One region of the Ancylobacter sp. TS-1 genome, then DNA from elsewhere that is predicted to be linked to it. Evidence: riboswitches for the same ligand, from Rfam matches in the RefSeq annotation. Region 1 holds a riboswitch; each other region holds the start of a gene.
The links. A riboswitch is a leader RNA that binds a small molecule or an ion and turns the genes downstream of it on or off. The one in region 1 is predicted to bind thiamine pyrophosphate.
Positions count from the first base shown of each region.

Region 1 (7,197 bases):
CGACGGGCTGCCCCGGAGGGCGGCGATCAATGGGCGACGAGCAGGGTCGCCGGCGGGTCGGTCAGCAGCGAGGCGGTGACGCCGCCGAGCACCATCTCGGCGAGGCGCGAGCGGCTGTAGACGCCCATCACCACCAGATCGGCGCCGAACTTCTGGGCCTCGTTGGCGATGGCGACGCCGGCCGTGCTTTCCTTGGCGTGGTGATGGCGGGCATTGACGCCATGGCTGGTGAGCCAGACGGTCAGCCGGGCGCCGGACGCAGCGGTGGCCGGATCGCCTTCCTCGACGGTGAGCACCTCCACCTCGTCGGCGGTGGCGAGCACCGGCAGGGCGAAGCGCACGGCGTGGCCCGCCTCACGGGAGGGCTTCCACGCCACCAGGGCGCGGCCGATGCGGGTCGGCACCGGCTTGCCGGTCGGCACCACCGCCACCGGGCCGTTGCAGGCGAGCGCAAGATGCTCGGGCAGGGTGGCGGCGAGCTGGTCGTCGACGGTGCCGTAGGGCGTCTCGCTGACGACGGTGACGTCGGCGAAGGTGACTTCCTCGCGCAGCGCAGAGGCGACCTCACCCTCGACAACCGTCCAGGTGCCGGTCACGCCGGCACCGGCGATGGTCTGCTCGAACTGAGCCTTGAGGCCGGCTTCCTTCTCCTTCGCCTCATGGACGAGTTCGTTCACGTAGATCGAGAGAGCGCGGCCCACCCGCGGGACACCGGCGGGATAGAGCGTATAGACCGCCTTGATCGCCGCTCCGGACTGGCGGGCCAGCGTCACGGCGAAGGCGAGACGGTCGTTGAAGCCCGAATCGGGCGCGGCGTGCAGCAGGACGGTGCGGATGGACATGGGCGCTTCTCTCCGGTGGGTGGGTTATCTGTTGTGACCTAAGGTCAAAGCGGTACCGATGAAAATGCGGAAAAGCACGATCAGCAAGAAACACTAGGTATTCACCATACCTGTTCCCGGCGCGGCGCGGCGCGGCGCCCGCGCCTTCACGAGCGCGCGACCGCGACCTCCGGCCGATTGTCTTTGTCTGGAGCGACAATAAGGTAGCCCGGCCTGTGCTGCGCCGCAGCACGTCGAGTAGGGAGTTCTTCATGTCGCGTCGCCTGACGATTGCCGCTGCAATCGCCATGTTCTCCGCCATTGCGGCTACCGCCGTGGTCGCCCAGCCCGACGTCGTAAAGGAGCGGCAGGCCCTCCTGAAGGAGTTCGGCAGCGTCACCCGGCCGGTCGCCGGCATGCTGCGGGGTCAGGCCCCGTTCGACCTCGCGACGGTACAGACGGCGCTCGACGCCTATGCGAAGAACGCAAAGGCGCTGCCCGCGCTGTTCCCCGAGGGATCCGGACCGGGCCCGGACACCGAGGCGCTGCCGGCCGTGTGGCAGAAGAAGGCCGAATTCGACGCGCTGTTCGGCAAGCTGGCGTCCGATGCGACCGCCGCCCGCGCCGCCATTACCGACGAGGCTAGCTTCAAGGCGAATTTCCCGGGCGTGATCCGCACCTGCGGCACCTGCCACGACACGTACCGCCAGAAGAAGTGAGGTTGAGCGTGCCCTCGACATCGCCGGCGCCGTCCCGGGCGCCGGATGTGCTGGCGAAGGACGTGCCGGCGAAGGACGTGCTGGCGTGGGACCTGCCGACGCGGCTCGCCAAGTGGACTCTGGCCGCGCTGGTGGGGCTCGCCTTCGCCAGCCGCTATTATGGCGATGCCGGGCTGGTCTGGCACCAGTGGAACGGCCTCGCGATTCTTGTCGTGCTGGTGTTCCGCCTGCTCTGGGGCTTCGTCGGCGGCTCGACGGCGCGCTTTGCCGGCTTCCTGCGCGGCCCCGGTGCCGTGCTCGCCTATGCCAGGGACATGCGGCGCGGCCGCCCGCAGCATTTTCTCGGCCACAGCCCGCCCGGCGGCTGGATGGTGATGGCGCTGCTGGTCGTGGTCGGCGCCCAGTCGCTGACCGGCCTGTTCACCAGCGACGACATCGCCGTCTACGCGCCGATGACGGCGGTGGCGAGCGACGAGACCATCCGCAGCGCCTCGGCCTGGCACCAGTGGCTCTACCCCTGGCTGCTGGCGCTGCTCGCCCTGCATGTGACGGCCAATCTGGCCCATTCGCTGTTCGGGCGGGACAATCTGATCGGCGCCATGATCGGCGGGCGCAAGCCGGCGGGCGACTTCGTGGACCGGGCGCCGGCGACGCCGGGGGCTGTGGGGCGGGCGCTCGCCTGCCTCGCGGTGGCGATCGCGGCGGTGTTCGGCGCGATCGCGCTGGCGGGCGGCGATCCCTTCCCGTGAGGCGCGCCGGGCGGGCTTGAAATATCGGGCTCCGGCCGGCTTGCGGGCCGGTCGGGAAAGTGCTCCATGGCGCCCATCATGAATGCGCTCAAGGGCATCGCGCTGCAGGTCGCCGCGACGTTCCTCTTCACCATCATGTCGGCTCTCGTCCGCATCGTCTCGGAGCGTGTTCCGACCGGCGAAGTCGTGTTCTCGCGCTCCTTTTTCGCGCTGTTTCCGCTGCTCGCGCTGCTGGCCTGGCGCGGCGAGGTGAGCGCCGCGGTGCGCACGGCGAACCCGTTCGGGCACATTTTGCGCGGCACTGTCGGCGTCATGGCGATGAGCCTCGGCTTCGCCGCGCTGGCACGCATTCCGCTGGCCGACGCCACCGCCATCGGCTTCACCGCGCCGCTGCTCACCGTGGCGCTGGCGGCGCTGCTGCTGCGCGAGCGGGTGCAGGCCTATCGCTGGACGGCGGTGGGCGTCGGGCTCGCCGGCGTGGTGGTGATGCTGTGGCCGCACATGTCGGGGTCCTTCGACAGCGCCGACCATGTGGTCGGGGCCGCCTGCGCGCTGATCGGGGCCGGCTTCACCGCCGGGGCGATGATACAGGTGCGGCGGCTTACCCAGACCGAGACGACGGCGGCCATCGTGTTCTATTTCCAGGCGCTGGCGGCGGTCGCCGGGCTGGCCACAGCGGGCTGGGGCTGGGTGCGGCCGGGTCCCGGCGAGGCGGCGCTACTGGTGGCGACCGGGCTGATCGGCGGCGTCGGGCAGATCCTGCTGACCGAGAGCTACCGCTACGCGCCCGCCTCGGTGGTGGCGCCCTTCGCCTATTCGGCCATGCTGTGGTCGCTGCTGCTCGGCTTCATCCTGTTCGCCGAGGCGCCGCCGCTGCTGGTGGTGCTCGGCGCGTCCATCGTGATCGGGGCGGGCCTCTTCGTCATCTGGCGCGAGCGGCGCCTCGGCATCGAGCGCAACCGCGAGGACGCGGCGGCGACACCGCCCTCCGGCCCGACCGCCTGAGGCTCAAAACGCCTTGAAGGTGATGATGGTGCGGGTGTCCTGTATGCCCGGGAAGAGATGCACCTTCTCATTGACGAAATGGCCGATGTCGGTGCCCTCCGGCACGTAGAACTTCACCAGCAGGTCGAACTCGCCGGCGGTCGAGTAGATCTCCGAGGCGATCTCCGCGTCGGCGATGGCGTTCGCCACCTCGTAGGAATGGCCGAGGTGACATTTGATCTGCATGAAGAAGGGAACCATCACGGCATTCCGGCTTCGGGTCGGGAGGCCGATAAGGAACAGAAGCCCGGCCCGCGCGCAACCCCTGCCGCCGGCCGGCAGCGGCGCCCGGCTTGCGCGGGCGGGCGGCTTCGCCTATCTCGCCATGACGATCTCGTTGGGGTGCCCGCAGGGGCTGAGAGGCGAGGCGGCGTTGCCCTGAAAATCCGGGCCGCAGCCGGCGCCAACCCACGAACCTGATCCGGGTCATGCCGGCGGAGGGAACGGGTCGCGCGCGCCGGCGAGGGGACTTGCCTGCGACGACGCCCCCGGACCGCGCGGCGAGGGAGGCGAAGATGGGCGGTTCCACACCGATCGCGGTGACGATTGCGGGCTCGGATTCCGGCGGCGGCGCCGGGATACAGGCCGATCTCAAGACCTTTTCGGCGCTCGGCGTCTATGGCGCCAGCGTGATCACCGCGCTCACCGCGCAGAACACGGTCGGCGTCACCGGCATCCACGACGTGCCGCCTGCCTTCATCGGCGCGCAGATCGACGCGGTGTTCTCGGACATCGCCGTCGATGCGGTGAAGATCGGCATGCTCTCGCGCCCCGAGGCCATCGAGGCGGTGGCCGCCGGGCTGGAGCGCCACCGCCAGTCCGTCGTCGTGCTCGACCCTGTGATGATCGCGGCCTCCGGCGACCGGCTGCTGGTGCCCGAGGCGATCGACACGCTGCGCGCCCGGCTGCTGCCGCGCGCCCTGCTCATCACGCCCAATCTGCCCGAGGCCGCCGCGCTGCTCGACGAGGCGCCGGCCGGCACGCTGGCAGAGGTGCGTGCGCAGGCGGAGCGGCTGCTCGCCTTCGGCCCGCGCGCGGTGCTGATCAAGGGCGGGCATGGCGAAGGGCCGGAGAGCACCGACGTGCTGCTCGACGCCGAGGGCGTTCTCGAACTCAGCGCGCCGCGCGTCGCCACCCGCAACACCCACGGCACCGGCTGCACGCTGTCCTCCGCCATCGCCGCCGGCCTCGCGCGCGGCCTGTCGCTGCGCGAGGCGGTGACGGCGGCGAAGGACTATCTCACCCGCGCGCTGGCCCGCTCCGAGGAACTGGAGATCGGGCGTGGCCACGGTCCGGTGCACCACTTCCACGCCTGGTGGTGACGTCGCGGCCGGCGCGCCGAGGGGCCTCGCACGCGCGGCCTGGGGCTGCTATCGAGGCGCGGTCCCCGCTGGTGCCCCGTTGTGCCCGTCATCGCGCCCCGCCATGCCATCGCCGCCGTCTATGCCGGGCTGTTCTTCGGCATCGGCGTCTTCGTGCCGTTCTTTCCGGTCTGGTTGCAGCATCGCGGCTTCGACGCGGCGATGATCGCGCTGGCGCTCGCCATTCCGCAGGTGGTGCGGCTGGTGACGATGCCGCTCGGCGGGCTGCTGGCCGACCATAGCGGCCGGCCGCGCGCCACGCTGATCGGCTATTCGCTGGGCACCGCCCTGTGCTTCGTCTTCATCGCCCTGGCGCCGGGAGCCACCTTCATTCTCGTCGCCCTCGGCGTCGTCGCCGCCTTCTGGCAGCCGAGCCTGCCGGTGCTGGACGCCTATGCGGTGGCGCGCCGGCGCGAGGGGCTGGTGGATTACGGCCGGGTGCGGCTGTGGGGCTCGATGGCCTTCATCGGCGGCAATCTGGTGGCGGGCGGCCTGCTCGCCGGCCTTGCCGGCCCGGTGTCGCACGACGCGGTGATCTGGCTGATCGTGGCCGGCAGCGTCGCGGCGGCCCTGGCCGCCTCGGCCCTCAGGGAAGCCTCGCCACTGCCGCGTCCCGCGAAGGCGCCGGCGGACCGTCGCCCGCGCCGCGCCTTTGGCGGTCTCGCGCCGGTGCTGCTGGTCGGCATGGTCGCCGCGGCGCTGGTGCAAAGCTCGCACGCCGCGCTCTATGCCTTCGCCTCGATCGAGTGGCATTCAAAGGGATTGTCGGACGGCACCATCGGGCTTCTGTGGTCGCTCGGGGTGCTGGCGGAGGTGGTGCTGTTCCATTTCGGCACGCGGGTAACGCACCATCTCGGCCCGGAGCGGCTGCTCCTGCTCGGCGGCCTCGCCGGATTGCTGCGTTTCGCGGCGATGGCGCTCGATCCGCCGCTGCTGCTGCTGCTTCTGTTACAGCCGCTGCACGCGCTGACCTTCGGCTGCACCTATCTCGGCACGGTGGAACTTGTCGCGCGCCACGCGCCGCCCGGTCGCGGCGCCAGCGTGCAGGGGATCGCGGCCTGCGCGACCGCGATCGCCATGGCCGGGGCGACTCTGGTTTCCGGGCCGCTCTGGCAGAGCTTCGGCGCGCAGACCTTTCTGGTCTCGGCGGGCCTGGCCACGGCTGGCGCGCTCCTCGCGCTGGCCTGCGCCTCGATGCGGGCCGATCAGCCCCACAGCGCCGGATCGGGCGGATAGACCACGCTGCCCTCGTAGCGCAGCGCCGGCGCGCGGTCCTGCGCCAGCAGCAGTGGCCCGTCGAGATCGACGAAGCGCGCCAGCGGGGCCAGCAGCATGGCCGGGGCCATGGCGAGCGAGGTGGCGACCATGCAGCCGACCATGATGTCGAGGCCGTGCGCCTGGGCGGCGCGGGCCAGTTCGATGGCTTCGGTGAGGCCGCCGGTCTTGTCCAGCTTGATGTTGAGCGCGTCGTAGCGGCCGATGAGGTCGGGCAGGCCGTCCAGCCCATGCGCGCTTTCATCGGCGCAGATCGGCACCGGATGGGGGATGTCGGCCAGCGCGGCGTCCCGCGCCGCCGGCAGCGGCTGCTCGACCAGCTCGACACCGGCCCGCGCGCAGGCGGCGAGGTTCTCGGCGATGTTCTCGACCGTCCAGCCCTCATTGGCGTCGACGATCAGCCGGGTGCCTGGCACGGCGTCGCGCACCGCGCGCAGGCGCGCCCTGTCGCCCTCAGTGCCCAGCTTGAGCTTGAGAAGGTCATGGCCGCTGGCGCGGGCGGCCTCGGCCATGGCCTGCGGCGTGTCGAGGCTGATCGTGAAGGCGGTGAGCGCCGGCCCGGGCGCGGGGAGCCCGGCAAGCTCATGGGCGCGCACGCCGGCGCGTTTCGCGTCGAGGTCCCAGAAGGCGCAATCGAGCGCGTTGCGCGCCGCGCCGGGCGGCAGGGTGAGCTGAAGCTCGTCGCGGCGCAGGCCGGCCTCGATGCGGCCGGCGAGGGCGATGAGCGTCTCGACGACTCCGGCGACGCTCTCGCCATAGCGCGCATAGGGCACGCATTCGCCCTGGCCGACATGGGCGCCGTCGCGCAGTTCGACCCGCACCACGACGGCCTCGCTCTTCGAGCCGCGGGCGATGGTGAAGCTGCCGCGAATCGGGAAGCTCTCGGCAAGGACCTTGATGCGGGTCATGATTGGCAGACCACGGGGGCGACCGAATCGTCGACCATGGGACAGCATAGCGTTCCGGCTGCCGGCGGTGGCGTCGCCGCGAAACCACACTGGCCGCGATTAAGTGCCGATCGGGCAGCCTGGGGCGCCCATGAGGGTCCGGCTCCCTCGACGGCGCGGAGGCTTACGGCTAAGAAATACATCGCGAATTCGGCGATTGGGGAGCCACTTTTTGGGAGCCACTCTTGGGAGCCGCTGAAGCGCCGCTTCTGGCCACGGCCCGAAATGGCCGCGAACTCGTGTTCGTGGGCAATGGCAGCTGGCTGGCCGTGCAGGGGCGG
Region 1 is NZ_CP045144.1:1,110,378-1,117,574, reverse strand. It holds gene GBB76_RS05455 (universal stress protein) at 27-842, opposite strand; gene GBB76_RS05450 (cytochrome c) at 1,094-1,540, shown strand; gene GBB76_RS05445 (cytochrome b/b6 domain-containing protein) at 1,549-2,289, shown strand; gene GBB76_RS05440 (DMT family transporter) at 2,356-3,294, shown strand; gene GBB76_RS05435 (Lrp/AsnC ligand binding domain-containing protein) at 3,298-3,534, opposite strand; TPP riboswitch at 3,662-3,793, shown strand; gene thiD (bifunctional hydroxymethylpyrimidine kinase/phosphomethylpyrimidine kinase) at 3,849-4,655, shown strand; gene GBB76_RS05425 (MFS transporter) at 4,737-5,930, shown strand; gene dgcA (N-acetyl-D-Glu racemase DgcA) at 5,900-6,877, opposite strand; gene GBB76_RS05415 (ABC transporter permease) at 7,102-7,197, shown strand, end outside.

Region 2 (7,197 bases), 720 kb from region 1:
CGCGCGCGTTGAGCAGCCGCTGCAGCTCCTGCACCTGCGCCATCGACAGCACCGGGATCTTGTCGCCCTGCCCGCGATTGAACGGCCCGGCGCCGGCCACGCGCGCGGCGAGATAGGCCGCCGAGGTCGCGTAGACCAGCGAGTTGTTCCACTCGGTGAAGGCGTCGAAATTCGGATAGACGAGGAAGGCCGGGCCGAAGCGGCCCATCGGCAGCAGCAGCGAGGCGGGAAGCTGGTCGGCCGGAAGCTGGCCGCCGCCGGCCCGCACCACGCCCGCCTTCGCCCATTGCGCGCGCGGATGCTTGATCGAAAGGTCGGCCTGCTCCCAGGGCATGTTGGCGGGCACGCGCACCTCTTCCAGCCAGGGCTGGCCGGGCTTCCAGCCGAGCGAGCGCAGATAGTTCGCCGCCGAGGCGAGCGCGTCCGGCGCCGAGCGGATCAGGTTGATGTGGCCGTCGCCGTCGAAGTCGACGCCGTAGTTCAGATAATGGTCGGGCAGGAACTGGAACTGGCCCAGCTCACCCGCCCACGGGCCGCGCATGGTCTGCACGGTCAGGTCGCCGCGATCGATGATCTTCAGCGCCGCCATCAGCTGGGTACGGAACATCTCGGCCCGCCGGCAGTCCCAGGCCAGGGTCGCGACGGAGCGGATGGTCGACTTGTCGCCCATGAAGGCGCCGAAATCGGTCTCCAGCCCCCAGAAGGCGACAAGCACCGCGCCCGGCACGCCGAAGGTCTGCTCGATGCGCGCGAACAGCTCGGGATTCTTCTGGATGTGCTGGCGGCCCTGCTGGATCCGGTAATTGGCGACCATGCGGTCGGAGAACTGGAAGAAGCTCTGGCCGAACACCTTCTGCCCGCGATCGGTGCCCACGATGTCGGGGGCGTAGCTCACCCCGTTCAGCGCCGTCGACACGGTACGCGGCGAGACGCCCTGCGCCACCGCCTCCTGCTTGAAGCCGGCCAGCCACTGGTCGAAGCCGGCGCCGTTATTGCCGCAGTTCTGCTGCGCCGAGGCCGGCAGCGGCGCCAGCAGCGCGGCGGCGAGTGCGCCCGCCATGAGCAGGCCGGAGGCCGTGATGCGGCGGGTTGCGGTGCGGAGCGGAAGCGTCAGGCCGGCCATGAATCCCCCGATGTCTCTCGAAGCGTCGTTTCCTCGTGAATCAGCAATCTACAGGAAATGCGGCGGCGGCGGGGTGACGGCGCCGGCCGGATTTGACCCCGCCGCGACTTTGGTCGAAGATCGCCCTCGTTCCAAGGGGAGCCCCGCTAGGGGGCTGAGAGAGCGCCGGCACGCCGAGAGGCGGGCAACGCGATGACCCTTCGAACCTGATCCGGGTCATGCCGGCGAAGGGATCGGAACCGAATGGCGTCGCGTCTCCCGGGCTTGCCCGCATGGCGCACACCGCCATCCTTCCCCAACGTCAAAATACCCGGGTCTCCCCAACCATTGGTTCTGGAGATCCACAATGACGACTGAAACCCCGAAAAAGCCCGACGCTCTGGGCGTCGCCACCGGCGCCATCCCCGGCTCGCGGCGCATCTATGCCGAATGCCCGGCGCGCGGCTTTCGCGTGCCCTTCCGCGAAATCCTGCTGCACCCCTCCGCCGGCGAGCCGAACCTCGCCGTCTACGATGCCTCAGGCCCCTATACCGACGAGGAAGCGGCCATCGACATCAATGCCGGCCTCGCGCGTCCGCGCGAGGAATGGGTACGCGCGCGCGGCGATGTCGAGCCGTATGAGGGGCGCACGGTGAAGCCGGAGGATAATGGCCACGTCTCGCCCGAGAAGCTGGTCGCGCCCTTCCCGCTCCGCCACCGCCCGCTGCGGGCCAAGGGCGGCGCGGCGGTGACGCAGATGGCCTATGCCCGCGCCGGCATCGTTACACCCGAGATGGAGTTCGTCGCCCTGCGCGAGAACGGGCTGCGCGAGCGGGTACGCGAGATCATCCGCGACGGCGAGGATTTCGGCGCCGCCATCCCCGACGTGGTGACGCCGGAATTCGTGCGCCAGGAGGTGGCGCGCGGGCGGGCGGTGATCCCCGCCAACATCAACCATGGCGAGCTGGAGCCGATGGCGATCGGCCGCAACTTCCTCGTCAAGATCAACGCCAATATCGGCAATTCCGCCGTCACCTCCTCGGTGGCGGAGGAAGTCGACAAGATGGTGTGGGCGATCCGCTGGGGCGCCGACACGGTGATGGACCTCTCCACCGGGCGCAACATCCACAACATCCGCGAATGGATCGTGCGCAACTCGCCCGTCCCCATCGGCACCGTGCCGATCTACCAGGCGCTGGAGAAGGTCGGCGGCGTCGCCGAGGATCTGACCTGGGAGGTGTTCCGCGACACGCTGGTCGAGCAGGCCGAGCAGGGCGTCGACTATTTCACCATCCATGCCGGCGTGCGCCTGCCCTTCGTGCCGCTCACCGCCAATCGGGTGACGGGCATCGTCTCGCGCGGCGGCTCAATCATGGCGAAGTGGTGCCTCGCCCATCACCGCGAGAGCTTCCTCTACGAGCGGTTCGCGGACATTTGCGAGATCATGCGCGCCTATGACGTCACCTTCTCGCTCGGCGACGGGCTGCGTCCCGGCTCCATCGCCGACGCCAACGACGCCGCGCAGTTCGCCGAGCTGGAGACGCTGGGCGAGCTGACGAAGATCGCCTGGGCCAATGACTGCCAGGTGATCATCGAGGGACCGGGCCATGTGCCGATGCACAAGATCAAGGCCAACATGGACAAGCAGCTCAGCCATTGCGGCGAGGCGCCCTTCTACACGCTCGGGCCGCTGACGACCGACATCGCGCCGGGCTACGACCACATCACCTCCGCCATCGGCGCGGCGATGATCGGCTGGTTCGGCACCGCCATGCTCTGCTACGTCACGCCGAAGGAGCATCTGGGCCTGCCCGACCGCGACGACGTGAAGACCGGGGTCATCACCTACAAGATTGCCGCCCACGCCGCCGATCTCGCCAAGGGCCATCCGCTGGCGCGGGCATGGGACGACGCCCTCTCGCGGGCGCGATTCGAGTTCCGCTGGCAGGACCAGTTCAATCTCGCCCTCGACCCCGAGACGGCGACCGCCTTCCATGACGAGACGCTGCCGAAGGAGGCGCACAAGCTGGCGCATTTCTGCTCCATGTGCGGGCCGAAATTCTGCTCCATGAAGATCAGCCAGGAGATACGCGACGCCGCGCGCGCCGACGAGGCGGCGCAGGGCATGGCGCAGATGAGCGAGGCCTTCCGCGCCGGCGGCGGGGCTCTCTATCGCGACACCGCCGCCGCGGAGTAGCGTGACGTCGACGCCGGCCGGGAGACGCTCCCGGCCGGTTCCTTCCCGATGCCGAGGAGCCGCCGCGCATGTCTGCCTCCCCCGTCCGCCCCGTCCCCGCCGTCCTGTCGCTGGTGCGGCGCGGCGGCTCGGTGCTGCTGGTGCGGCGCGCCAATCCGCCCGATCAGGGGTTGTGGGGCTTTCCCGGCGGCAGGGTGGAGCCGGGCGAGGCCTATCTCGACGCGGCGCTGCGCGAGCTCCGCGAGGAGACCGGCATCGAGGCCGATGCGCCCCGCCTTATCACCGTGCTGGACTTCATCCAGCACGACGGCGAGGGCGCGCTCGCCCATCATTTCGCGATGATCGCGGTGCTGTGCCGCTGGCGCTCCGGCACGGCGGTCGCGGCCGACGACGCGCTGGAGGCGGCATGGTTCGACCGCGCCGGCATTGCCCGCCTCGGCGCCGGCGCCAGCCTGAAGGTCGCCTATCTCGCCGACCTCGCGCTCGCCATGGCACCCGAGCCCACCTAACCGGGTGACGCCGGAAACGAAAAGAGGGCCCCGAAGGGCCCTCAAGTCGAGAAGGTAACTCTTTGAGAAGGTACCGGCAGGCGGCGCGGAGCCGCCGGCCGATCAGGCATGCGCCGAAGCGGTGCCGGACTTTTCCACCGACGACGGCGCGATGGTGGACTGCGCCACATGCGCCTTCAGCACGCGCGGCAGCAGGGTCACGGCGAGGAAGGCCGCGAACAGGTCCATGGCCGCCACGGTGTAGAGGACGCTGGACCAGGTGCCGGTCGCTTCCATCAGCAGGTTGCCGACGGGCACGAACAGCGCGCCGATACCCTTGGCGCAGTAGAGAACGCCGTAGATCTTGCCGATGTGCTTGGTGCCGAAGGCGTCGCCCGCCAGTGCCGAGAACAGCGAGTACACCTCACCCCAGGCGAGGAACACGACGCCGGAGAGGATGAGGAACGCCCACGGATTGTGGCCGAAATAGCCGAGCGCGATGATGCCGAAGCCTTCGAGGGTGAAGGCGATCACCATGGTCTTCTCACGGCCGATATGGTCGGAGATCCAGCCGAACAGCGGACGCGAGATGCCGTTCATGACGCGGTCGAGCATCAGGGCGAGCGGCAGGGCGGCCATGACGAAGAAGTACAGGTCGACCTTGAACTCCTTCACGCCGAGGTCCTGGGCGATGACGCCGAGCTGGGCGACCGCCATCATGCCGCCGGTCACCACGCAGGTGAACATGAGCAGCATCAGCCAGAACAGCTTGGTGTTCAGGGCTTCCTTCAGCGTGTAGTCGCGACGGCTCTGCGAGAGCTTGTCGGACGCCTTGACCTCGCCGGCCTTGGGCGCGCGCAGGAACCAGGCCGCGACGAAGGCGAGACCGCCCTGAAGCAGGCCGAAGAAGAAGAAGGTCTCCTGGAAGCCGGCCGATTCGATCATCGAGGCGATCGGCAGGATGGTGGCGGCCGAGCCCGCGCCGAAGCCGCCCGCGGTGAGGCCGACGGCGAGACCGCGGCGATCCGGGAACCACTTCAGGGCGTTGTTGATGCAGGTGGCGTAGATGCAGCCCACGCCGATGCCGCCGACGGCCGCGCCGACATAGAAGCCCGTGAGGCTCATGGCCTGCGAGTTCAGCACCCAGGCGGTGCCGATCATGATGGCGCCGAAGGCGACCATGATGCGCGGGCCGAACTTGTCGATGAAGTAGCCTTCGATCGGCGCCAGCCAGGTCTGCACCAGCACGAAGATGGTGAACGCGATCTGGATCGACGCGCGTTCCCAGCCGAAGGTCTGCTGGATCTCCGGCACGAACAGCGTCCAGGCATACTGGATGTTCGCCGTCGCGATCATGCAGACGACGCCGACAACCAGCTGCAGCCAGCGGCGGCTTTCCGAGAAATCTTGACCCGGCCCGGCGGCCGTAAGGGTCTTGGACGTACTCAAGGGCGATCTCCTCTCCCAAAACGATTTTCGCCGCGGATCGGCTTTTATTGCTGGCGCTCCTGCCCCTGCGGACGGGCGCCGGTTTTTCGTTGGCCAAAGGGAGTTTTCTCGCCCCCCGTGGCGGCCGCGAGTGCGGCGTATGTCTTCCCAATAGGTTGTGCGGTTTCCGCCGCCCCCGCCGGCTTCCGTATCGTTCGATCCGGGGCTGACGCAGGGTTGCGGAACCGACCCGCTAAGGCATGATCATAATCGACAATATTATGTATGCCAATTGGGATTTATGACTCTTCGACCGCTTCGTAAGGTTCAAGTCAACGTTCAATTTCGACTTGATCTCGGGTCCGGCTTTAAAAGATATCACCCCCTGCCGTTCGCCTTCCGCTACGCCAGTTTAAATTCATAAAGCAGATGACGAACAAGAACGTTGAGGAATGGAAGCTCGCGAATAGAGAGGGATATGACGGTTCCGTGTCCCCGTCTGGTTGATTTTGTCCATATCCAACGCCCCTCGCCCTCCCCGATTACATCCTGAATGTTGCCGTTTGCCGTCCGGCTTCGATTCAAGGCCACGGTATCCAGATACCTTGAACCGAGCAAGAAAAAGGGGCGCGTCCTGCGACGCGCCCCTGTGGAGGCGGAAGAACGGGTTGCCGCCGCGCCTTACTCGGCGGCGACGACCTTGGTCGAGCCCTGCACGGCGCGCCGGCCATGGGCGCGGGCGAGCGGCTTGAGCACAACCAGCGCCATCACGGCGGCGACGATGTTGAGCACCGCGGCCGAGATGAACACCGCGTGCCAGCTGCCCGTCGCCGTGGTCAGGATCGAGGTGAACGGCACGATCAGCGCCGCCGTGCCCTTGGCGGTGTAGAGCAGGCCCGCATTGGTGGTGGCGAACTTCGAGCCGAAGGCGTCGCCGCACATCGCCGGGAACAGCGAGTAGATCTCGCCCCAGGCGAAGAAGACGAGGCCGGTCAGGATGACGAACAGCACCGGGTTGGAGCCGAACACCGAGAGCGCGTAGATGCCGACGCCCTCGATGGCGAAGGCGACGAACATGGTGTTCTCACGGCCGATCTGGTCCGACACCCAGCCGAAGAACGGACGGGTCAGGCCGTTGAGCACGCGGTCGATCGCGGCGGCGAAGGTCAGCGCCGGCAGGGTGATGCCGATCAGGCTCACCGGCACGTCGGCGATGCCGAAATCCTTGGCGATCGGGCCGAGCTGGGCGGTCGCCATCAGGCCGCCGGCGGCCATCATGACGAACATGGCGTACATGACCCAGAACAGCGGGCTGGTCAGCATCTCCTTCGGCGAGAAGTCGCGCGCCGACTGCGAGACCTTGGCCACGGCGAGCTTGGCGAAGTTGGCGATCTGCTCCTTCTTCGGCGCCATCAGGAACAGCGCGATAATGGTGATCACGATGCCCTGGCCGATGCCGAAGTAGAAGAACGCGGCCTCGTAGCCCTGGTTCTTGATCATGTTCTGGATCGGAATGACGGTCAGCGCCGAACCCGCGCCGAAGCCGGCGGCGGTGATGCCGGCGGCAAGGCCGCGGCGATCGGGGAACCACTTGAGCGAGTTGCCGACGCAGGTGCCGTACACCGCGCCCGCGCCGACACCGCCGAGGGCGGCGCCGACATAGAGCATGGTGAGCGTGGTGGCGTAGGAGTTGAGCACCCAGGCGAGCCCACACAGCAGGCCGCCGATCAGCACCACGATGCGCGGGCCGTACTTGTCAACGAACCAGCCCTCGACCGGCACCAGCCAGGTCTCGGTCACGATGAAGATGGAGAAGGCCACCTGGATCGCGGCGCGATCCCAGCCATGGGCCTCCTGCATCGGATTCACGAAGAAGGTCCAGCCGTACTGCATGTTGGCGATCATGCACATGCAGATCACGCCGAACACGAGCTGCATCCAGCGCGTCTTGTTCACAGATGACGTTGCGACAGTTGTCATGT
Region 2 is NZ_CP045144.1:1,831,905-1,839,101, forward strand. It holds gene GBB76_RS08820 (lytic murein transglycosylase) at 1-1,123, opposite strand, end outside; TPP riboswitch at 1,248-1,373, shown strand; gene thiC (phosphomethylpyrimidine synthase ThiC) at 1,470-3,299, shown strand; gene GBB76_RS08830 (NUDIX hydrolase) at 3,368-3,808, shown strand; gene oxlT (oxalate/formate MFS antiporter) at 3,911-5,143, opposite strand; gene oxlT (oxalate/formate MFS antiporter) at 5,897-7,195, opposite strand.
Region 2: another riboswitch for thiamine pyrophosphate. It lies ahead of thiC (phosphomethylpyrimidine synthase ThiC); the one in region 1 lies ahead of thiD (bifunctional hydroxymethylpyrimidine kinase/phosphomethylpyrimidine kinase).

Region 3 (7,197 bases), 490 kb from region 1:
CCGATCGGGGCGCCCCACGGCATCAGAACCTCGCAGCCGGCGGCCACCAGTTTCTCCGCCACAACGAGGTCCTCGGTGGTGTAGGGGAACACCTGGAAACCGTCGCGCGACAGGATGCGCGCCGCCTCGACGAGCCCGAACACATCGGGTTGCAGCGTGTCGTCCTCGCCGATCACCTCCAGCTTCACCCAGGGCGTGTCGAAAAGCTCGCGCGCCATCTCGGCGGTGGTCACGGCTTCCTTCACCGTCTTGCAGCCGGCGGTGTTGGGCAGCACCCTTACGCCGAGGTCGCGGATGAGCTGCCAGAAGCTCTGGCCCGCGAGAGGCTGCCCGGCCTTCGCCGCGCCCGATTCACGCCGCAGCGAGACGGTCACGATGTCGGCGCCCGAGGCGCGGATCGCCTCCTGGAGGATTGCCGGCGAGGGATATTGCGCCGTGCCCAGCAGCAGGCGAGAGCCCACCTTGGTTCCGTAGAATTCGACCGGATCGGCGAGCGTCCCGGACATGTTGATCGCATCCATGACAGCCTCCCTGTCAGCCACCCTGCATCGGCGCGAGGATCTCCACCCGGTCGCCATCGGCGATCTGGGTCTCCCCGCGCTTCACCTTGCGCACCATGGCGCCGTTCAGTGCCGTCGCCACCATCGCCTCGCCGAGCCCAAGCTCGCCGAGGAGTTCGGCCAGCGTGCCCGCGCGCGTGTCGGCGTTCTCACCATTCACGATGATCTTCATCCATGACCTCCGGGAAATACGTCCCGTCGAATGCCAGTTCCGCTGCGCGACGCGCCAAAGCCGGCGCGGCGAGGAAACCGTGGCGGTAGAGCCCGTTCACATAGATCGTGTTGCCGCGCCGGCGCAGGCGCGGCAGGTTGTCGGGAAAGGCCGGGCGCACATCGGCGCCGATCTCGACGATCTCGGCCTCGCCGAAGGCCGGGTGCAGCGCATAGACCGCTCCCAGCAGTTCCAGCATGGAGCGCCCGGTGACGCGCCCGCGCTCGTCATTCTCGATCGAGGTGGCGCCGATCATGAAATGCCCGTCGCCGCGCGGCACGATATAGACCGGGATGCGCGGGTGCAGCATGCGCACCGGGCGCTTCAGCGACACCTCGGTGGAATAGAGCACCAGCATCTCGCCCTTCACGCCGCGCAGGTCGGCAAGCGTGTCGCGCGCCGCCAGCCCCCGGCAGTCGACCACGATGTCGGCCTCGCCCGGCTCCTCGAAGCCGTCGGCATCGGTGCGGATGGTCACGCCATGCTCGCCGACCAGCCGGGCGGTCAGCGCGGCGAGCGCCTTGCGCGGTTCCAGATGCGCCTCTGTGGGAAAGAACAGCCCCTGCTCGAAGCGGCCATCGAGGTCCGGCTCCAGCGCGGCGATGCCCGCGCCGTCGAGCCATTCGAACCCCTCGGTCCGCCGCGAGAAGCGGCGCAGGTCCGGCAGGTCGCGCGCCTGCGCCAGCACGAGGCTGCCCTCGTTCGGCACGTCCGGCACCGCCTCGCGCCAATAGGCGAGTGATTCGAAGCCGAGTTCGGCGATGATCGGCTCGGCGCTCTCGCGCTCGCACCAGGGCGCCAGCATGCCGCCGGCATACCAGGAGCAGCCCTGCCCGGTGGCGCTGCGGCGCTCGATCAGCGTCACCTGCGCCCCCCGGCGCGCGAAGGCATGCGCGCAGGTAAGCCCGGCGACGCCGCCGCCCACGATGCGCACGCGCATGGCATTGGCCGCCCGATGCGGCGCGGTGTCGGTCGATTCAGTGTGCGGGAACGTCATTCACTCCTCCCTCCGCCAGTCTCAACTGGATCAGGTTCGAAGGGTCGCCATGCCGCGTCGGGTCGACGCGCCGATGGCCTCTCAGCCTCCTGACGAGGCTCCCCCGGACAAAATGGATATAGTCCCTCGGCAGGCCGATGTCACCGGCCGGCCGACAATATTCCCCGCCGGCCGCAGGGCGGCCTCAGCCACGGCGCGAGATCGGCACCACATTGTCGCCCGCCCGGCCCGCCGGGCGCGTCGCCGCGATCACCGCGCGCCGCAGCGCCTCGCGGCTGAACGGCTTGCCGAGCCGCATCATGCCGGCGCGCGCGTCCGGCGGCAGCTCGGCATAGCCGGTGCCGAGGATGACCGGCAGGTCCGGCCAGCGGGCCGCGAGCGCCGCCGCGAGTTGCACGCCGGTCATGCCGGGCATGGCCTGATCGGTCAGCACGACATCGAAGCTGACGCCGGATTCGAGGATGCGCAGCGCCTCCTCCCCCGATGCCGCCTCGGTGACGAGGCATTCGAGATCCTCCAGCATCGCGCCGGTGGCGGAAAGCACCAGCGGGTCGTCGTCGACGACCAGCACGCGCTGCGCCCCGCCCGTGCCGGCCGGCACCATCTCGTCCTCGACCGCCACCGCGACCGGCGCAGCCACGGGGGGAGTGTCGGCGATGGGCATGAGGATGGTCGCCGTCGTGCCGTGGCCGGGACGGCTCTCGAGCAGAAGCTGGCCGCCCGACTGCGCCGCGAGGCCATGCACCATGGCAAGGCCGAGGCCGGTGCCCTTGCCGACGCCCTTGGTGGTGAAGAACGGCTCGGCGGCGCGGGCCAGCGTCTCCTCGTCCATGCCGGCGCCAGTGTCGCTCACCGAGAGGCAGAAATAGCGCCCCGGCCGCAGCGCCTCGCTGCCAGCCTCCGCGTCGGCGTCGCCGACGGCCACCACGCGCTCGCCGGCGGCAATGGTGATGGTGCCGCCATCGGGCATGGCGTCGCGCGCATTCACCGCGAGGTTGAGCAGCGCCAGTTCGAGCTGGTTGGCGTCGACCCGCGCATGCGGCAGGCCGAGCGGGAAGCGGGTTTCGATGCGCACGCTGGGGCCGATCGAGCGGCGCAGCATCTCGGCCATGCCGAGCACGAGGTCGGGCACGTCGACGGGCTCGGGCCGCAGGTCCTGCCGTCGGGCGAAGGCCAGCATGCGCTGGGTGAGCGCCGCGCCGCGCTGTGCGGCCTGGGTGGCGTTGTCGAGCAGCGTCTGCAGCCGCGGATCGCCCGGCGCGCGCTTGGCTGCCAGTTCGAGATTGCCCAGCACCACGGCGAGCAGGTTGTTGAAATCGTGTGCGATGCCGCCGGTGAGCTGGCCGACCGCCTCCAGCTTCTGTGCCTGCCGCAGCGCCTCCTCGGCGGCGCGGTAGTCGGTGACGTCGATCAGCCCGCACAGGGTCTTGAGGATGCCGCCCTGCGCGTCCTTCTCGGTCACGGCGGACAGCATGCAGTCGAGCATCCGGCCGTCTCTGGTCACGAGGCGGTACTCGGCCTCGCGCAGTTCGCCGCTGCCGACCAGCTGCGGCCAGTGCTCCTCGTTGCGCCGGCGCGCGGAATCGGGGGTCATGAAGTCGGTGAGCGGGCGCCCGATCACTTCCTCGCGGCGATAGCCGAGCAGGTCGAGCCAGCGGTCGCTCACCTGCTCGATCCGTCCGTCCCCGCCCAGCGAGTGCAGCGGCAGCGGCGTGCGGCGGTAGAGCGTGCGGTAGCGTTCCTCGCTCGCCCGCAGCATCGCCGCCTCGCGGTCGGCGAGCACGGCGAAGCGCCGGTCGTACATGGCCGCGAGCAGCACGGCGACGAAGATGGCGAAGGTCGCCGCCGTCACCACGACCACCAGCTCGACATTGCCCATGCCGCCGAGCGGGTCGTGCACGCCTTCATGCCGGGTGATCGTCATCCCCCACATGGCGACATAGTGCATGCCGGCGATGCCGAAGCCGAGCGCCAGCGCCGCGCCGGCGCGCTGCGCGATGGAATGGCGGCGGAAGGCGAGCCAGACCGCGACGGTGGAGGCGGTGACCGCCAGCACCATGGCGGCGCCGACATAGAGCATGTCGTGCGACATGGCTCCCGCCACGCGCATCGCCGCCATGCCGGTGTAGTGCATGCCGACAATGCCGAGGCCCATGAAGATGCCGCTGAGCACGATGCTGCCCGGCCCGGGCCCCGGCCGGTCCGGCCGCACCCGGCTCGCCGCGAAGAAGGCGATACCCGTGGCGACGACGGCGAGCAGGAAGGAAATCGCGGTCAGGCCGACATCGTAGGAGACAGGCGCCCCCACATGCAGCGCCAGCATGGCGATGAAGTGCATCGCCCAGATGCCGCCGCCCAGCACCAGCGCCGCCGCCGCCAGCCATCCGTCACGCGCACGTCCGCGCGCATCCGGCAGGCGCCCGGCGAGATCGAGGGCCGTGTAGGACGCCGCCACGGCGATGACGAGCGACAGGGCCACGAGCGCCTGGTCGTGGCTGCCGGTATGATCCATGCGAATTCCGGTTCTGAAAACCGCCGGTAGGATGGCTGCGGCAAAGCGCAGGATGACGCGAACAGTAGCTGAATTGAACCGATCGGTAAGCTCCCGACCGACGCAAGGTCAGCCTGAGCCCGCCGCTCGCGGTCTCGTGAAGGCCCGAGGCCTCAGCTGAGATAGCCGAACAGCCAGAGCACGATGATGATCGGCAGCGGAATGCCGATCAGCCACAGAAGCCCGCCCTTGAACATGATGCCCTTCTCCCGGTTGTGGGAAGGGAACACGCGCGACCCGGTTTGGGTTCCCCGATGGCGCGGGTTATTGCTCGCGCGCCCCGATTCCCTCCGAGCGGTGCCCGATGACGCCTTCCAGCAAGATGCCTTCCAGCAAGATGCCCGCCAGCAAGACGCCCTCCAGCAAGACGCCTGCGCCCGAAATGTCGCCCCCCGAAATGCCGGCCCCGGCCCGCCCGGCAACCTCGCACCCGCCACTCGCATTCCGCCTGCTCGACCTGCCGCGCTGGCTCGCCGCCGAGATCGGCGTGCTGGTCGCCCTGCTCGGCGCGGCGGCGGGGCTGCTGGTGTTCGCCTACATCGCCGACGAGGTGGTGGAGGGCGAGACCCATGCCTTCGACGAGGCAGTGCTGCTGGCCTTCCGCGCGCCGGGCGACCCGGCCGATCCGCTCGGTCCCCGCTGGCTGGAGATCGCGGTGGGCGATGTGACCGCGCTCGGCAGCACCACCGTGCTCACCCTGATCACGCTGGCGGTGGCCGGCTTCCTCGTGGTCGACCGCAAGCGCGCCGCCGCCCTGTTCGTGCTGGCGGCGACGGCGAGCGGAGGGGCGCTGAGCTACCTGCTCAAGCTCGGCTTCGAGCGTCCGCGCCCCGATCTCGTGGCCCATCTCGTCGACGTCACCACGCTGAGCTTCCCGAGCGGCCACGCCATGGGCGCCGCCGTCACCTATCTCACCCTCGGCGCGCTCATCGTGCGCACGGAGAGCGGGCGGCGGCTGAAGGCCTATGTGCTCGGCGTCGCGGTTGCGCTCACCCTCGCCATCGGGCTGAGCCGCATCTATCTCGGCGTCCACTGGCCGACCGACGTCATTGCCGGCTGGTGCGCCGGCGCGGCGTGGGCGCTGCTGTGCTGGCTGGTGGCGCTGGTGCTGCAACGGCGCGGGCGCATCGAGAACGCCAACGGCCGGGAGCCGGCGGGAGAGGGCGAATCCGCATCCGGGGGGCCCTTCGTCGAGCGGTGAAGTCGCAATGCCACCGATGGCATTCGCCCGGCGCTCGGCTATCATTCATCGGCAGGGCGACGCAGAGCGCCCCGCCATTGCAGGAGGAACCGCATGACCACGACCGCGCCGGAAGGAAACCTGAAACCCGACATCGGCGTCATCGAGACGACCGAGTCCGACAACATCCTGCGCTGGGACGGCACCAACCTCTATGTGGAGCAGGACGTCTACCATAACGGCCAGCTCGTCCACCGCCGCTACAAGAAGCGCGTCACCAAGCATGTGGCGCAGGCGCTGGCTCTGGTGCTCGCCCAGCACTAGCTCCGTTTCGGGAGCGAAGGGCGCGGCGCGTCAGATCCGCGCCAGCAGCCCGCCGAGCAGCACGAGGCCGGCCGGCCAGATGCCGAGCCGCGCGGCCGAGCCGATATGGCCCTGCTCGCCGACATCGGCGAAGTCGGCGCCCCAGGCGTCGGCGAAGGCCCGCGCCTGCGCCGGCTTCACCCGCGGATCGTCGCGCGAGGACACGACCAGCGTCGGGAAGGGCAGCGGCGCCAGCGGCATCGGCCCGAAATTGCGCACGACGTCGAAGGAGGGATCGGGGTCGTCGACATTGGTCGGCGCCGCCAGGAAGGCGGCCGCCGCCTTGTTGCGGGCGAGGCCCGGCCGCGACTGCGCCCAGCGCACGACCGTCGCCACGCCGACGGAATGGGCGACCAGCACCACGCGCCGGGGCGCCGCCTCGACGGCGGCATTGAGCCGCCAGGTCCAGGCCCGCAGCTCCGGCCGACTCCAGTCCTCCTGTATCAGCCGGCTCGAATTGGCGAAGGCGCCGAGCCAGTGCGACTGCCAGTGCTCGGCCGGGGCGTTCTCGCGGCCGGGGACGACGAGGAAATCGAAGGAGGAGAAATCGACCGACATGTCAGGCACCGCGTAGCGTCACGCCGGCCGCAGCACGGCAATGAGGATGAGAACGAGCCCGCCGACCGAGACCAGCCAGGCCAGAGAGCGCAGATAAGGTACGCCGAACGCGTAGAGCGGCACATAGACGACCCGCGCGCCCAGAAAGAGCCACGCCCCCCACAGGGTGAGCGCGCCCTCGCGGCCGGCGACATGGGCGATCAGCACCGCCGCCGCGAACAGCGGCAGCGTCTCGAACAGATTGGCCTGCGCGCGCCTCAGCCGGCCGGTGAGGATGCCGACCGCCGGCCCGGGCTCGTCGCGCGGCCCGGCATTGTAAGAGATTCCGGTCTCGCGGTTGCGCAGGGACGCCGGGAGCAGTACCTGCACAAGGGCGAGCACCAGTGCCCAGGCGAGCAGGGTCAATTCGATCGTCATGGCCGCATCACCGTCCTGCTGGGAGAATGACGAAACCCGTCGCCATCGGCGCAAAGCGGACTACATTTACCAACCATGGCCAAAAGCAAACAGAAATTGCGGCAAGCGGCCAACGGGCGCCCTATCGAGCAGGTGGCGGCCCTGCCGTTCCGCCTCGGGGAGGACGGAGACATCCAGATCCTCATCATGACCTCGCGCGAGACGCAGCGCGCGGTGATCCCCAAGGGCTGGCCGATGAAGAACCGCAAGGACTGGAAGTCGGCCGAGATCGAGGCCCGGCAGGAAGCGGGCGTGGTCGGCGATGTCGGCCGCAAGCGCATCGGCGAGTATCATTACTGGAAGCGTCTGGAGACGCATTTC
Region 3 is NZ_CP045144.1:1,603,969-1,611,165, forward strand. It holds gene GBB76_RS07725 (thiazole synthase) at 1-506, opposite strand, end outside; gene thiS (sulfur carrier protein ThiS) at 535-732, opposite strand; gene thiO (glycine oxidase ThiO) at 710-1,711, opposite strand; TPP riboswitch at 1,759-1,883, opposite strand; gene GBB76_RS07740 (MHYT domain-containing protein) at 1,953-4,280, opposite strand; gene GBB76_RS07745 (phosphatase PAP2 family protein) at 4,807-5,520, shown strand; gene GBB76_RS07750 (hypothetical protein) at 5,614-5,823, shown strand; gene GBB76_RS07755 (alpha/beta hydrolase) at 5,854-6,420, opposite strand; gene GBB76_RS07760 (MAPEG family protein) at 6,439-6,837, opposite strand; gene GBB76_RS07765 (NUDIX hydrolase) at 6,934-7,197, shown strand, end outside.
Region 3: another riboswitch for thiamine pyrophosphate. It lies ahead of thiO (glycine oxidase ThiO); the one in region 1 lies ahead of thiD (bifunctional hydroxymethylpyrimidine kinase/phosphomethylpyrimidine kinase).